Regions from separate parts of the Aequorivita sp. KMM 9714 genome, predicted to be linked through region 2. Evidence: riboswitches for the same ligand, from Rfam matches in the RefSeq annotation. Region 2 holds a riboswitch; the other holds the start of a gene.
What was found. A riboswitch is a leader RNA that binds a small molecule or an ion and turns the genes downstream of it on or off. The one in region 2 is predicted to bind S-adenosylmethionine.

Region 1 (7,664 bases), on a different contig from region 2:
TATTTTTAGCAAAGGAAATAACATCCTCTACGCTAAATTTTTGTCCAAATTCCTGTTTTTCATCCAACCAGTTTTCCTTTAAACCCTTTTGTTTAATCAAAACCGTTTTTGAATTTGCAACTGCGAAAATATTCAAATCTAAATCGCGCCTTCTAGATATTTCTTCCTTAGAGGATATAATTTGGTCTATTAAATGGCGACCAACATTCCCATGACCGAAAATGGCAATATTTATTTTCTTCTTTTTTATATTATTTAAATCTATAAGGTTCGACACCTCATTATCTAATACTTGAGTGCTCATATTTTATTGTTTTATTAATTTCTTGCCTGTTTTACAGCAAGTCTTCTGAATTAAAAATGGGGTTCAGAATTTCCGCCAATTGTTCGTATTCTATTAAAAATGCATCGTGTCCGTGAATAGAATTTATTTCAGAAAAATGCACTTTACTTTTTTTAGTTTTTAATAAAGAATACGTCTGTTTTATTTCTTCATTTAAATAAAATCCGTCGCTATCTATTCCGACCAAATGAATATCTCCTTCAATTGTTGAAGCTAATTGTAAAAACTCATCTTCAGATTCTAAACCGGCAGTCATCAATAAATGATTCATCAACTTATAGGCTTGTAAATGAAAGCGGTTTTGCAACGTATTACCGTGATGAAGCAACCAACTTTCTACATTATAAAGTGGAGCAATTTCATTTAAACTTCTATTAAATTTTTGTTTAAGAGACTGTGGTGTTCTGTAAAATGTCATCGCGTGAATGCGTGCATCGTGAACAGGATTTTCTGAATTATTTAATAGTTGCTTTTGCACTCTGCATTGTGCAATTACCCAATCGGTAGCTTTCCAATCGGTAGCAATAGGAATTAACTTCTGAAATAATGCAGGTTTTAAAACTGCCATTTGCCATAAAATACTTCCTCCTAATGAACCCCCGATTCCAGCAAATACTGATGAAATTTTAAGTTGTTCTAATCCGTTTATAAACCAATTAGCAACATCGTAGGTTGTGATGTCTTCATAATTTTTAATGAGAAAACCATCGTATCCATTCCCTGGAATATTGAATGAAAGAATGGTGTATTTATTAGTATTTATACATTTTTCAGGACCAATTAAAGCTTTCCACCAACCGTTTTCACCACATACATTGCTGTTTCCAGTTAGCGCGTGAGTTACCAAAACAATTGGAGCTGAGCCTAATTCCTTCCCAAAAACCTGATAGGTTAAGGGAAGGTTTTTTAAGCACAAACCACTTTGTGTAGTGTATTCTTTTATTTTTAGCTGTGTGAGTTGAGACATTATCTTAGCTATAAGAAGATTATTTAAACCAATTGCTCTTTAAAAACTTCCTGAAACGCTTGTTCTAAATCAGCTTTTAGATCTTCTATATTTTCCAATCCCACGGAAAGTCTAATTAAATCTTGAGACACGCCAGATGAGGCTTGATCTACTTCATTTAATTGTTGGTGAGTGGTACTTGCAGGATGTATAATTAAAGATTTTGTATCGCCAATATTTGCTAAAAGTGAAAAAACTTTTACGCTATCAACTACTTTTTTAGCACTTTCATATCCGCCTTTTACACCAAAAGTTACAAGTCCGCTTTGCCCTACTGGAAGATACTTTTGAGCTAAATTATAATACTTGTTATCTTCCAAACCTGGGTAATTTACCCAAGCTACTTCCTTTCTATTTTGTAACCATTTAGCAAAATTCAGTGCATTTTCACTGTGCTTTTTTATTCTGATTTCTAAGGTTTCTAACCCTTGTAAAATTTGAAAAGCACTAAACGGACTCAACGCTGCACCAAAATCGCGAAGACCTTCTAGTCTAACTTTAGCAATAAAAGCAGCTTCTTTTAAAACATCAGCGTAAATCAATCCGTGGTATCCTGCAGATGGCTCAGTAAATTCTGGAAATTTACCATTGGTCCAATCAAAGTTACCAGCGTCGATTATAACCCCTCCAAGAGTTGTCCCGTTTCCGTTTATGTATTTCGTAAGTGAATGGATTACAATGTTTGCTCCGTATTCAATCGGTCGCAATAAGGCTGGGGAAGCAACGGTATTATCAACAATCAGCGGGATTTTATGCTCTCTAGCTTCAGCAGCAATAACTTCGATATCTAATACATCCAACTTTGGATTTCCTACAGATTCGATAAATATTACTCTCGTATTTTCCTTAACGGCATTTCCAAAATTCTCAGGATTTGATGCATCTACAAAAGTTGTTGTAATTCCTAACCGCGGTAAGGTTACATTCAGCAAATTAAAGGTTCCACCATACAAACTACTGGAAGCCACTATATGATCGCCAGCACGAAGCAGCGTCAACAATGCTGTAGAAACAGCAGCTGCACCAGAAGCTGTTGTAACTGCACCAATACCGCCTTCCAAAGCTGCTAATCGTTTTTCCAAGACATCGCAAGTTGGGTTGTTTAGACGAGAATAAATATATCCTGTCTCAGAGAGATTAAAAAGATTTGCCGCATGGTCTGTATCTCTAAAAACGTAGCTGGTAGTTTGGTAAATTGGGACTGCTCTAGTTCCACCGTTTGCAATTACATCATGTCCTGCGTGCAACAAGTTTGTTGCGAAATTGTGTTTTGCACTCATTTTTCTAATTTTTTGAGTTAATAAATAGATTAAACCAATCCCGAAATAAATTCGGGACAATAGAAAAATGTTAAAAAGAATAAATGAAAAGCAGCTTCAGAAAAGAAACTGACTTGTCGTTATCTATCTTCAATCCTAATAATTCGGGATCGTTGTAGAATGTAGCACCTTCATTCCGGAGAAAGGGTTGCTAAGGCGTCATAGGGTCTATTCCCTCGGCCTTTCTTGATAACATTTCAATAAAAGTTTGAACTTTGTGTGTGCAAATATAGGGGCGGAAAAAATTAATAACCTAATTTTTTGTCAAAAATTTTTAAAACAAATCTTCAGTTCATTTTAATTCTATACTTTTGCAGCAGATAATTTAAGAGGAAAGATTTGACTGATTGCAACCTCCCTAAAAAATGCTAAAGGCAGTGAGAACTTCCCAAGGTCGCGACCCGTCAAATCTTCTTTTTAAATAAAAATGACTTAAGACTATAAAATATAGGACTTTAGGCTATTCACATAATTATTAGTCGTACGCCATCAGGCAAGTCTTAAAATATTTTATTCCAGGTCGTTTTTAATATTTTTTTAAAAATTCAAATATAGATTATGGCTTATTTATTTACATCAGAAAGTGTTTCTGAAGGACATCCAGACAAAGTTGCAGATCAAATTAGTGATGCGCTTTTAGATAATTTTTTAGCTTTCGACCCCGAAAGTAAAGTTGCTTGTGAAACCTTAGTTACCACCGGACAGGTTGTTCTTGCTGGTGAAGTAAAAAGCAATACTTACCTAGATGTACAAACTATTGCTCGTGATGTAATTAATAAGATTGGTTACACAAAAGGCGCTTATAAATTCAGTGGAGATTCTTGTGGGGTTATTTCTTTAATTCACGAACAATCCCAAGATATTAACCAAGGTGTAGATCGCGAAAATAAAGAGGAACAAGGTGCAGGAGACCAAGGAATGATGTTTGGCTATGCTACTAAAGAAACAGAAAATTATATGCCATTGGCATTAGATATCTCACACAAAATAATGTATGAATTGGCAGCGCTTAGGAGAGAAGAGGACGAAATAAAATATTTGCGTCCCGATTCAAAAAGCCAGGTTACAATTGAATATAGCGATGACAATATTCCTCAAAAAATTGTTACAATTGTTGTTTCTACACAGCACGACGACTTTGATGAGGACGACAAGGTTATGCTCAAAAAAATTGAAAATGACGTAAAGAAAATTCTTATTCCTCGCGTTAAAAAGCAATTCCCTGAGCACGTTCAAAAATTATTTAATGATGATATTACTTATCATATTAATCCAACTGGAAAATTTGTTATTGGTGGACCACACGGAGATACAGGCTTAACAGGAAGAAAAATAATCGTTGATACCTACGGTGGAAAAGGTGCTCACGGTGGTGGTGCTTTCAGCGGAAAAGACCCGAGTAAAGTTGATAGAAGTGCAGCCTATGCGGCTAGACATATTGCTAAAAACCTTGTTGCTGCAGGTGTAGCTGATGAGATTTTGGTACAGGTAAGTTATGCTATTGGTGTAGTAGAACCTACTTCAATTTTAGTAAACACTTACAACTCTAAAAACGTAGATCTTACTGATGGTGAGATTGCTGAAAAAGTTGCAAAGATTTTCGACATGCGTCCAGCTGCAATTGAAAAAAGATTAAAACTTAGAGAACCTATTTATTCTGAAACGGCTGCTTATGGACATATGGGAAGAACTCCACAGAAAATCACTAAAACTTTCGAAAGCCCATACAATGGGAAAGTAGAAAAAGAAGTTGAGCTTTTCACTTGGGAGAATTTGGAGTATGTTGATGAAGTGAAGGAAGCTTTTGGAATTTAAATTACAATGTCAGGACAAACGGATCTAACACCCGTCAGGTCGGAATCATACACAATTCGTAGTTCTCGACTGCGCTTGAACTGACAAAAATTATAAATCCCAAATTCTAAAGGTTCATCTTTTGGAATTTGGGATTTTTTATTTGGTGCATTTAATGTTTACATTCCTCCTTTTCTCTCTGGAGTTCTTGGCGTAGGCCACTTTTGTTGCTCGCCAGTTCTTTTATTAATTGGAAGATTTATTTGCTCTCTAGAGGTAAACTCTGGATCTTCCGAAGCTTTATAAGCCATGATTGCAGCTAGAATAGCATTGTGTTGCACATCGTCAAAAACAATTTTATCATAGGTATCTAAGTTGGTGTGCCAAGTATAGTTCCAATAACTCCAGCTTAAAGAGCTCAAATTAAAAGCAGGTGCACCCGCAGCTACAAAACTAGCATTGTCTGAACCTCCACTTGACGGCCATCCTGGAAAAGTTGTTTCAATATGTTTGCTAATAGTATCTGGCACTGCAGCTAACCAACGAGAAATATAATCGTAAGAGTGTAAGAATCCTGCCCCGTTAATTTTAACAGCTCTTCCTGTACCATTATCTTGGTTAAAAGCTGCTTGCATATTTTTTACGATTTCTGGATTGTCGGCAACAAAGGCAGAAGATCCGTTTAGTCCTTGCTCTTCACTTCCCCAATGCCCAGCTAGAATTGTACGTTTAGGATTTGGGTACACTTTTTTCAAAATACGCATTGCTTCCATCATCACAAGAGTTCCTGTACCGTTGTCTGTAGCACCTGTTCCTCCGTCCCATGAATCAAAATGAGCAGAAAGAATTACATATTCGTCTGGTTTTTCAGTTCCTTTAATTTCAGCAATAGTGTTGAAAGCAGGAGCTACACCTAAGTCTTTAGATTGTGCTATTATATTTATTCTAGGTTTATCACCATGCTCAACCATTCTATATAACATAGTGTAATCCTCCAATTGAATATCTACAGTTGGTATTTTCTTAGTACGCGCTCCAAAAATTTTATTAGCACCAAAACCTTTAGACCAATAGCTATCAATAATTCCAGCTGCACCTGCATCTTCTAATGCAGAAATAATACTTCTTCGGTTGTAACCTGTTCTACTAATATTTTCATTCCAAGCCTTAGTTTGAGCTTCTCTTTCATTTTTCATTTTTTCAAAAGACTCTGGAGTTGCCCATTCTTCCCAGTTATAATCAGGTCTTCCTGTGGTCTGTTTCATAGCAATCATCACAAACTTACCTTTTACATTAGGAAGCCATTTTTGAAATGATATAGAATCTTTTACTTCTGGAAGAATAATACATTCAGCAGTAACACCTTTTTTTGATGTTCCAGGATTCCAAGCTAGTTGAGTTCCGTTTAAAGATTGTACTCTAGGGTGAACCATATCTATATGAGTAATACCTCGCTCCCAAGCTTTCCATTCACCATACTGTTGATTCTCAGCAGAAATACCCCAAGATTTATATTTTGCAACCGCCCAATCGTGTGCTTTTTGCATTTGTGGGGTTCCCACCAATCGCGGACCAATGTCGTCCATTAATTCGTGACCAAGAGTTTCTAGTTGTGAATTTTCGTAAGCCTCCTTTAAAATGTTATCAATTACAGGATCTTTTTCTTGTGCAGAAATTGTAAAGGTTGCCGACATCAAAAAGGCAAGGGTCAATAGTTTTTTCATAATGAGGGGTTTGTGTTCAGTGTCAAATTTTAAATGTAAATGCTAAAACTACAATTTATTTCAGATTAAGAAAAGTTTTGAAGCGAAACCGCAGAAACACTACAGTCTATCTAAGAATAGCAAGTGTTAAAATCGAAATTAAACAAGTCAATCCTAATTAGAATTGAATATGTGGAAGCCTTTTTTGAAGGGTTGCAACTTTATTATTTAGCTTTTCCAAAAATTGAAGATGCTCCTCACTTTCAGCGTTGAAAGGTTTGTGAAGTAGTCCACTTTGTATCGCTGCTATTTCCTTTTGCAAGGATTGTGTTTCTGAAGAAATCCAAACTTTTGAAAACTTCTGCCAAATAATTTCAATGGCGGTTTTATTAGGATGAAGCATATCTTCAGCGTAAAACCTGTAGTCACGGAGTTCGTCCATCATAATTTCAAAAGATGGAAAGTAGAAGCTTCTCGACTCCATTCGAGATGACAAGGATTGGTGAATTGCCGAAATTAAATGTGCTTTACTAATCGTATTTTCAACAAAACCATCTTTAATATGCCTTACCGGAGATACAGTAAACAACGCAATGGCTTTAGGATTTACTTCCGAGATCTTATTTAGTATATTTTGAATACTTCCTGTAGTCTCTTCAACTGAAAGAAGTTCTTTTTTAAAGTTTTTCTGTGGAAGTTTATGACAGTTAGCTACAATTTGGTGTGTAGCAACCGCATCTGAATCTGGGTTAATATTAGAGGACGAATCTCCCACATACTTATAAACCCAAGACGTACCTAAAGTAATAATAATATGAGTTGAATTTAAAACCGCACTTCTTAAGTTCTGAAGCGCTGCATTTAGACTCTTTAAATACTCATCTTTACTTAGTGAATTCAATTCTGAATGTGTTTCAAAACATTTCCAAATTCCATTGTGGTGAAAAATATCTTCTTCTGAAAAAAGATTGTTTTCAATGGCACGCATCACCAATTTCTCAAGTGAAACGACATTGAATATTATTCCAAATGGATTTTGAATATTTTGAAATTTAAAATAGTCGAACTTCGCTCCAATGTTTTCCGAAAAACAGCTTCCTAACAGAAGAATTTTTGAAGAATAATCTATCTGATTTTCTTCAGGCGTTAAGGGTATTTCGGTTTGAAGTTTCATGATATTTTAAAAACTTCTCCGCATACATTGCGTCTTTGCAGTATAAAATTTACCGCAGAGACGCAGAGCACACAAAGTGATTATATTACTTCAGAAAATCTTTAGCTTTTTCTAAAGCCTCATCAATTCCGGCTGGATTTTTACCTCCTGCGGTAGCAAAGAATGCTTGACCACCCCCGCCTCCTTGGATGAATTTTCCTAGTTCGCGAACAATCTTACCAGCATTCAAATCTTTTTCTGCAGCTAGTTCCTTTGAAATATAACATGCCAGCAAGGCTTTACCGTCATTTTCTGCACCGAATACTAAAAACAAATTTTCAGATTC
Region 2 (7,664 bases):
TATATTGAAAGCGTTTCTCGTTTTAATTATTTAAAACCTAACTTTTTTACATTTTACAAAGAAATTAAACCCTCAAAACTTAATGTTGACTCAAGTATTAGGCTAAATTATAAATTGATTTTTTGTTAAGCCGATGCTAGACTTAATTTCAGACCAGGTAGCTACAATCCAATATTTATCAGGTTCTTCAGCATTCTATCTAGATGTCTTTTGGTTTGGTTGTGTAGGCAGTAGGATTTGATGTGTCTCTTTCAATTAGAAGAAATACTCAAAGATTTTGCAAATGATAAAAGCCCAAAATCCTATCGATATTTATTGGGATAATGAGCTTTAATGAGTTAAAATTGTTGAAGTTAAACTTATTTACTGCAAGGTCTTTTTAAAACATTTTGAATCTCGGTTTCAGAAAATCCAGCGAAAGTCATTTCATAAAGACAATGAACGATAATCTCTGTTTCTGAGAAATGGTTTAAACTCTCGAGATTAATTTCCATACCTAGCCATTGGCGCCAAGGCGTAAACTCTATGCCTTGGGAATATTTCTCTTCTTCAGTTTTAGGATTGTTATATAGTCCAGATACATCAAAGTATTTTTCATCTTCATCAATTTCAGCTTTTATAATAATAGACATATCTATTTTCTCAGGCTTCATTGTTTGCAGTTTTTCGAATACAATTTTGTATCCTTCCATATTCTCTTCAGCTTCGGGATAAACTTCTAAGAAAACGTTTTGAATATTGCTCCAAGAATTGTTTTGTACGAGGTCTTTAAAAGTCATTATTTTGTTTTTATTATATCTTCATAACTAGAACGAAAATTAATAGTTCGCTTTACTTTGAACAACTAATTAATCCATTATTTCAATTAAATCTTCTAGATTTTGTAAATAATGCTCCAATGGCAGTAGAGATTTTGTTTTACTTTTTAAGAATATTAAATCATTATAAAATTTATTCTGACTTTTAAGGAAACCAATACTTGTGTAAGCCACAGCGTTCATAGAATTTTGATCAAACTTTGATATAAACGAGTTATTCTTATTGATTAGTTGAATAAAATAATCGGTTGATTTCGCATTAAATAGCGTTTTAATGCTTTCGTATTCAGTGTTTAGTGAGTGTAGCTTAGCATTTAATCCACTACTACCTTTTTTAAAATACCAAGATTGATCATCCGATGAATTGAGTTTTTGTTTGATAGATGCATATTCAAGAATTATCGAAACCAGATTGGAGTCAATTTTCTCTTTAATCAATAAATCTTCAATGATTTTAAGTTCTAAGCCCAAGTTGATTTTATCTGATATTATGTGATAGTAAGGCTCTTCATATAAGTAACAACTGTTTTCCAATCGGCAAAATCTTTTCCTTCTGGACCAAAGTGAATATGTTTACCTTTAAATTCTCCCGCTCCATTTGCTTTTCTGTCGTCAATTAGAAAATCCCCCTTAGCTAGCTGTTTATTATGTGAAAGGATTAATCGTTTGTAAGCAACTTCAGGTAAGTGTTTTTTTACCCACAGTAGTTTATCCGACCAAGCAGATGGGTTTTCCCAAGGAGCAGTAGAAAGTATGTAGGTGTCAAAATTTTCGGAAAGCCATTTATACCCTTCAATAGCGCCTTCATAAGGTTCCATTAGAGAAAAAATACCAGGCACCTCGTCTAAGTTTCCCGCATATTTCTTTTTGTCTTCTTCCGAAATTTTGTCAATTCCAGATTTGAAATCTACCAATACATTATCCATATCAACAAAAACGACTTGTTTGGTTTTATTCTTTTTATGATTGTGATATTCTGTGTAGTTTTTGGTTTGTCGTACAACTTCTTCACAGAAGTAATCGGATGATTTATCGGTGGAACAGCCAGCTTCGTTTATTGGAGTGACCCCAAAGGCTGCTCTTTTTTTGTTTACTCTGTCTGTGTATTCTTGAGACATTGGGTTGCCTTCATCTGCAATTTCTCTTGTCATAAAATCCCATTCCTCTGAGAATAATGCAGATTTTAAATTTTCAACTTGCGTATCGAAGTTGGAGGGTTGTTTTTGAACCTCTCTCACTTTTTTTATTTCATATTCTGTCAAAAATTCGTGGTACTCATTTAAAATTTTTCCGATAGTAGGTGTTTTCATAGAAAGTATTTAAGATTAATATGTAGTTCAATATTTGTATTGGTCATGCCTATCCAACACTTACACAATTGTTTCCTAGCTTGAAATTGTGAAGTTTGAAATTAAGTCATTTAGCGTTTTTAGTTTTAAAAAACACATTAAGTCAATTCGGTAAATTTTTGTAAAAAGGGTAAAACATATTGTTCCTAAAAGTAGGCTCATTGTTTAAGCACCTTTGCCTGTTTAGGCGGGTTGCTATCACTTAAAAGTGATTCGTAATGATATCACGAATATAATGAAAAATAAGCGTAAATGAAAGGTTAAAACCTAAATTCTACTCAAAACTTAATGACATTTCAAGGCGATTCTGTATTAAAGGGGATTATAATTATTGAAGAATTAGAGCTTTATAAAGGAAAGTTGAAATTTGAAAATTTTAGGGGAGGAGACAAGTTTTGTAATTTATAAAATTGTGATTTCAACCTAAAAATGTATTTCGGATATATGGGGTAAGATTTGTTGTTGGGTTTAACATCAAAAAAGGAAGTTCCCGCAATGATACTTTTGAAGAAAAGTGAGACTCAGTAGACTATTCTATGAGTCATAAACACAACAATTGGGCGTGACTCCAAATTACTCCAAAAAAACAAAGCCCGTAAACTTAATGTTTATGGGGCTTTTTGCGGAGAAAGAGGGATTATTAATTTGATCCCAAAAAGAAATCTTGAACAACCATAGAAACCCACGCATAGCCAGAAAAAGGCGATGCTAGGTTTTTTATTTATTTCCACTCCTGTCAAGCCGAAGGGGCTTGAGTCGTTGCAATAAATAAAAAACCCACAACTAAAAAGTTGTGGGTTTCCTTTTGCGGAGAAAGAGGGATTCGAACCCCCGGAGGTGTGACCCTCAACAGTTTTCAAGACTGCCGCATTCGACCACTCTGCCATTTCTCCTGTGGTATGCGTTTCATAAGCGTTTTGCTTACGAGACTGCAAATATAAAAAGCTTTTTTAAATATCCTATTCATTTTTTAAAGTTTTTATTTGTTAAAATTTTAGCTCAGTAATGCAGCGAAATAAAAGGCTTTGCAACAATTTGAAAATAAGAACCTTGCATAAACAACAGCGCAGTAATTTTTTCATTAACTTTAAAGAACTAAATATGCCAAATGAAGGTTTTTACGCTAATTGTCACATTATTCTTGACAAACTTTGTCTTTCCGCAGAGTAAAAAGCAAGTGGCTTTTAGAGAACTTACCGTAGAACATGGTTTATCGCAAAATAGTGTGGTAAGTATAGCGCAAGACAGTACTGGGTATATCTGGTTTGCAACTCAAGACGGACTCAATAAATACGATGGACGCGACTTTACTCATTATGATATTCAATTTGAAGATGTAACTCGTGCAACCTATAGTAAATTGGGGAAAATATACGTAGCGAGAACCGGAGATATTTGGATTACTTCTAATTCTGGAAATTTAGAAAAGTATAATTCGGAGACCGATAGTTTTAAAATTATTTCTAATCTCGAAAATATAAGCACGCTTATTCAAGATACTTCAGATAACTATTACTTAGGGACTTTTGAAAATGGTATTTATAAAATTAATAGCCAAACAAAAGACACCCTTCAGTTTTTAAATTCAAAAGATGCTCGACATACTATTTACGATTTTCTGCAAACTGACAATCAAACTATCTTAGCGACTACTGCAAACGGCTATTTCGAAATAAAAAATGATATCTATGAATTTCAAGAAATTCTTCCTGCTACAAACTTTAGTGCACTCGCTCAATCCACCAACAAAACTCTTTATATAGGGAGTTACGGAAAAGGACTTTTTATAAAGCAGCAAAACACAAGTTTACCTACTAGATTTCTCGGGTTTAAGGATTTCAAACTTCCAGAAAGTTTAATAGTTCAAGATCTTTTAGTAGACAAGAAAAATCAGTTGTGGATTGCTACTTATGGTCAAGGTGCTTATTTGGTGAATTTTGAAAATGAGACTATTCAAAATTTTACCGAAAACAAGAACAATCCTTACGCATTGCATTATAATGATGTTTTGTGTTTGTATGAAGACAATACAGGCGCAATTTGGTTAGGTACGGATGGTACAGGTTTGAGTTATTATGATGAGTATTTGGTGAAGTTTAATGTACTCACTAACGATCAGATTCCGCTTAACGTGAATGTAGATGTAATCAGAGCTATAACTAAAGATGATAAAAATAACCTTTGGATTGGAACTTCAGGAAAGGGCTTAACTCGATTGAATATCGATAAACAAGAATACTTTATTTACAGATCTAAAGACTCTGAGCTTTTAGGTGATAGAATTATGAGTCTTTTCTATGACGATGGTCTATTGTGGATAGGTCATCAATCGGAAGGATTACAATTGTTGGATTCCGATGGTAACTTTACTTCGTTTAAGGAAACAGCTTCCTATACCATCTGGAAAATTTACAAAGATGAAAAGGGAGCTATCTGGCTTGCTACACGCGATCACGGACTTATTAAGTTTGATAAAGATTTAGGAGTTCTTAATCAATTCACAATTGATAATTCATACATCACTACAAACAATATTCGAACCGTGGAAAGTGGAGGCGACAAATATCTTTGGATTGGAACTGAGGATGACGGACTGTTTAGATTAAATAAAGTGACTAAAGAGTTAGCAAAAATTGAAACTTTAAACAGTAATATAAAGTCGCTTTATTTTGATGGAACGTATCTTTTTATTGGTACCAATGGTGATGGTTTAAAAATCTACCATCCTGAAGATGAAACCATTCTAAATCTCACAACTAAAGAGGGGCTGCCAAACAATGTAGTTTATGGTATTCTTCCCGATGAAGAAGGGTATTTATGGGTGAGTAGTAATAAAGGAATTTCAAAGTTGAAATTTGATAATAATACAATTTCAGTGATTGAAAACTACAGTAATTATGATGGCTTGCAAGCATTTGAATTCAATACTGGCGCTTATTATAAAGATGAAAATGGAATCTTGTATTTCGGAGGTTTACAGGGATTAAATTGGTTTAATCCGAGTCAGCTAACCTTTAACCCGATTAAGCCAAAAACTGTAATTACAGGTATCCAAGTGTTTAATAAAAACCGAGCACTTTCACCAGATTTGAATTTAAAACACAATGAAAACACGATTACTTTTACATTTTCGTCACTTCATTTTTCACAACCTGAGCGCAATCAGTTTAAGTATCGTCTTTTAAACAACGATGAAGATTGGATATTTTCCGGTAATAGCAATATAGCTCATTACACCAACTTGCCGCCCAATGATTACGAATTTCAAGTTATTTCGAGTAATTATGATGGAGTTTGGAATACTACTCCAAAAACGTACTCCTTTACAATTTTGAAACCTTGGTACGGAACCATTTTGGCGAAGGCCATCTATATATTGTTGTTTTTACTATTTGGATTTTACCTATACAGATATTTAAAATGGCGATGGGAAATAAAAAACCAGTTGCGATTAGAACATGAAGAAACCGAGCGCTTGAAAAAGCTTGAGGAATTTAGGACAAAACTTTACACAAACATTTCACATGAGTTCCGAACGCCATTAACACTTATCTCCGGGCCGATAGAAAATCAACTTTCGAAACCTAAGATTTCAAAAACCGATAAAAAGGAGCTTTCACTTGTAAAACAGAATGCCGATAGATTGTTGAGTTTGGTAGAACAGATGCTCGATTTGTCGATGATAGACTCTGGGCAACGAAAACTAGCAGTAAAGCAAGGAAATCTTTCCATATTGCTAAAACAATTAATCAGTGCTTTTCAATATAAAGCTTCAGAAAAGAACATTTCTATTTCTAGTAAAATTCAAAGTTTGGAGCGTGTATGGTTTGATAAGGATGTGATAGAAAAGATTATATCCAACTTGCTTTCTAACGCTATAAAATACGCGCCTCAGGATAGTAAGATTTTGTTTGAGGTAAGTAGGCAGGATAAAAGTTTGGTGCTATCTATAATTAATAAAAGCGAATCTGTTGGAAAAAAAGACCTGAGCAAACTTTTTCGCCGCTTTTATCAAGACAATAAGCTTTCGGAAGGAGTGGGGGTTGGTCTTGCATTAGTTAGAGAATTGGTTACACTGTCTAAAGGAAGTATTATCGCTAATAACATAGACGATGATAAGATTCAATTTACCGTATCTCTTCCTATTAATAAAGAATCTTTTAGCGACGATGAAATTATTTCGACTGAAGAAATAGTAAGCATCGAAACCCCTTTAAAACCTTCAATTAAAGTTTCAGAAAAAGATAAACCGTTATTGCTAATTGTAGAAGACGAAGAGGATATTCGCACATTTATAATTTCCATTTTTAAACATGACTATCGCATTATTGAAGCTGAAAATGGACAGTTAGGAATAGAAACGGCACTATCAAAAGTTCCAGATTTAATTATTAGTGATATAATGATGCCTGAAGTTGATGGGATTGAACTTTGCAATTCTCTTAAAACAAATGAGCTTACTAGTCATATCCCAATAATACTTCTCACGGCCAAAGTGGGCGAAGAAAACGAAATTGAGGGTATAAAAACTGGGGCCGATGCCTACGTTACTAAGCCATTCAACAGTGAGAAACTAAAATTAAGAGTGGAAAAGCTCATTGAAAACAGAAGGCAACTTCAAAAACACTTCAGTAAAACCCTGAGTATAAATCCAGAATTGGCTATTACCTCGGCCGAAAGTGATTTCTTAAACCGCTTAAAAACCGTTCTTGACGAACATATTATTAATCCCGAATTTACTAGCAATCAGTTTGGTGAACTTATGCTTATGAGTCGCACCCAGCTTCATCGAAAACTTAAGGCTATAACGGGAATGTCTGCAAGTGAATTTATTCGCTCGCAACGATTAAAATTGGCTATTGGTCTGCTTAAAGAATCCGACGCGACAATTTCAGAAATTGCTTATCAGGTTGGTTTTAATACCCCTTCTTATTTCAGTAAATGTTTTAGAGAAGTGTATAACTGCACACCGAACGAGTATCTCTCAAATATCTCATAACTAATAATTAACCGTGTAACTCTTGCTGTTGAAACATACGTATTATGTTTTGGCACATACCTTCTATGGTACACTTTTAATTCACCTTAGCTTTGGTTAAGAAAACTACATTATATGAAAACTCCCAATCAAGATGATAATAAAGTTGACGAAATATATATGAGTATCGATCATCTGAAAGTGGGGAGTTATGTATTAAAAATCCTCTATAAAAACAAAGTAATTAAAAGTATAAAATTTCAAAAAATCTAAAATCACTATTAACTAAATTAAAAAAAATTATGAAAAATTCAATGAAAATTATCTGTTTACTGTTTCTGTCACTTTTAGTGAGTTGTTCCTCTGATGATGAAGATACAGCACCGCCACAATATACTTTAGATAACATTCAAGGAGATTGGTATAGAGTGGGAGGCAATAATCCTGAATATAACGGAATGTTAGTAAATGTTGTAGATAATACAGGTACGGTGGTAAACCCAGCTAGTTCAACTTTTA

Region 1: another riboswitch for S-adenosylmethionine. It lies ahead of G3A46_RS09720 (O-acetylhomoserine aminocarboxypropyltransferase/cysteine synthase family protein); the one in region 2 lies ahead of G3A46_RS14370 (hypothetical protein).

What each region holds. Positions count from the first base shown of each region.
Region 1 is NZ_JAAGRO010000003.1:202,623-210,286, reverse strand. Features, by position in the region: gene G3A46_RS09730 (aspartate kinase) at 1-304, opposite strand, end outside; gene G3A46_RS09725 (alpha/beta fold hydrolase) at 336-1,310, opposite strand; gene G3A46_RS09720 (O-acetylhomoserine aminocarboxypropyltransferase/cysteine synthase family protein) at 1,334-2,629, opposite strand; SAM riboswitch class I at 2,746-2,864, opposite strand; gene metK (methionine adenosyltransferase) at 3,227-4,483, shown strand; gene G3A46_RS09710 (M20/M25/M40 family metallo-hydrolase) at 4,642-6,186, opposite strand; gene G3A46_RS09705 (GSCFA domain-containing protein) at 6,344-7,339, opposite strand; gene alaS (alanine--tRNA ligase) at 7,425-7,664, opposite strand, start outside.
Region 2 is NZ_JAAGRO010000004.1:105,939-113,602, reverse strand. Features, by position in the region: gene G3A46_RS10770 (DUF6557 family protein) at 360-779, opposite strand; gene G3A46_RS10765 (hypothetical protein) at 849-1,289, opposite strand; gene G3A46_RS14370 (hypothetical protein) at 1,307-2,128, opposite strand; SAM-I-IV-variant riboswitch at 2,297-2,394, opposite strand; tRNA gene G3A46_RS10755 (tRNA-Ser) at 2,976-3,060, opposite strand; gene G3A46_RS10750 (two-component regulator propeller domain-containing protein) at 3,276-7,166, shown strand; gene G3A46_RS10745 (hypothetical protein) at 7,281-7,418, shown strand; gene G3A46_RS10740 (hypothetical protein) at 7,448-7,664, shown strand, end outside.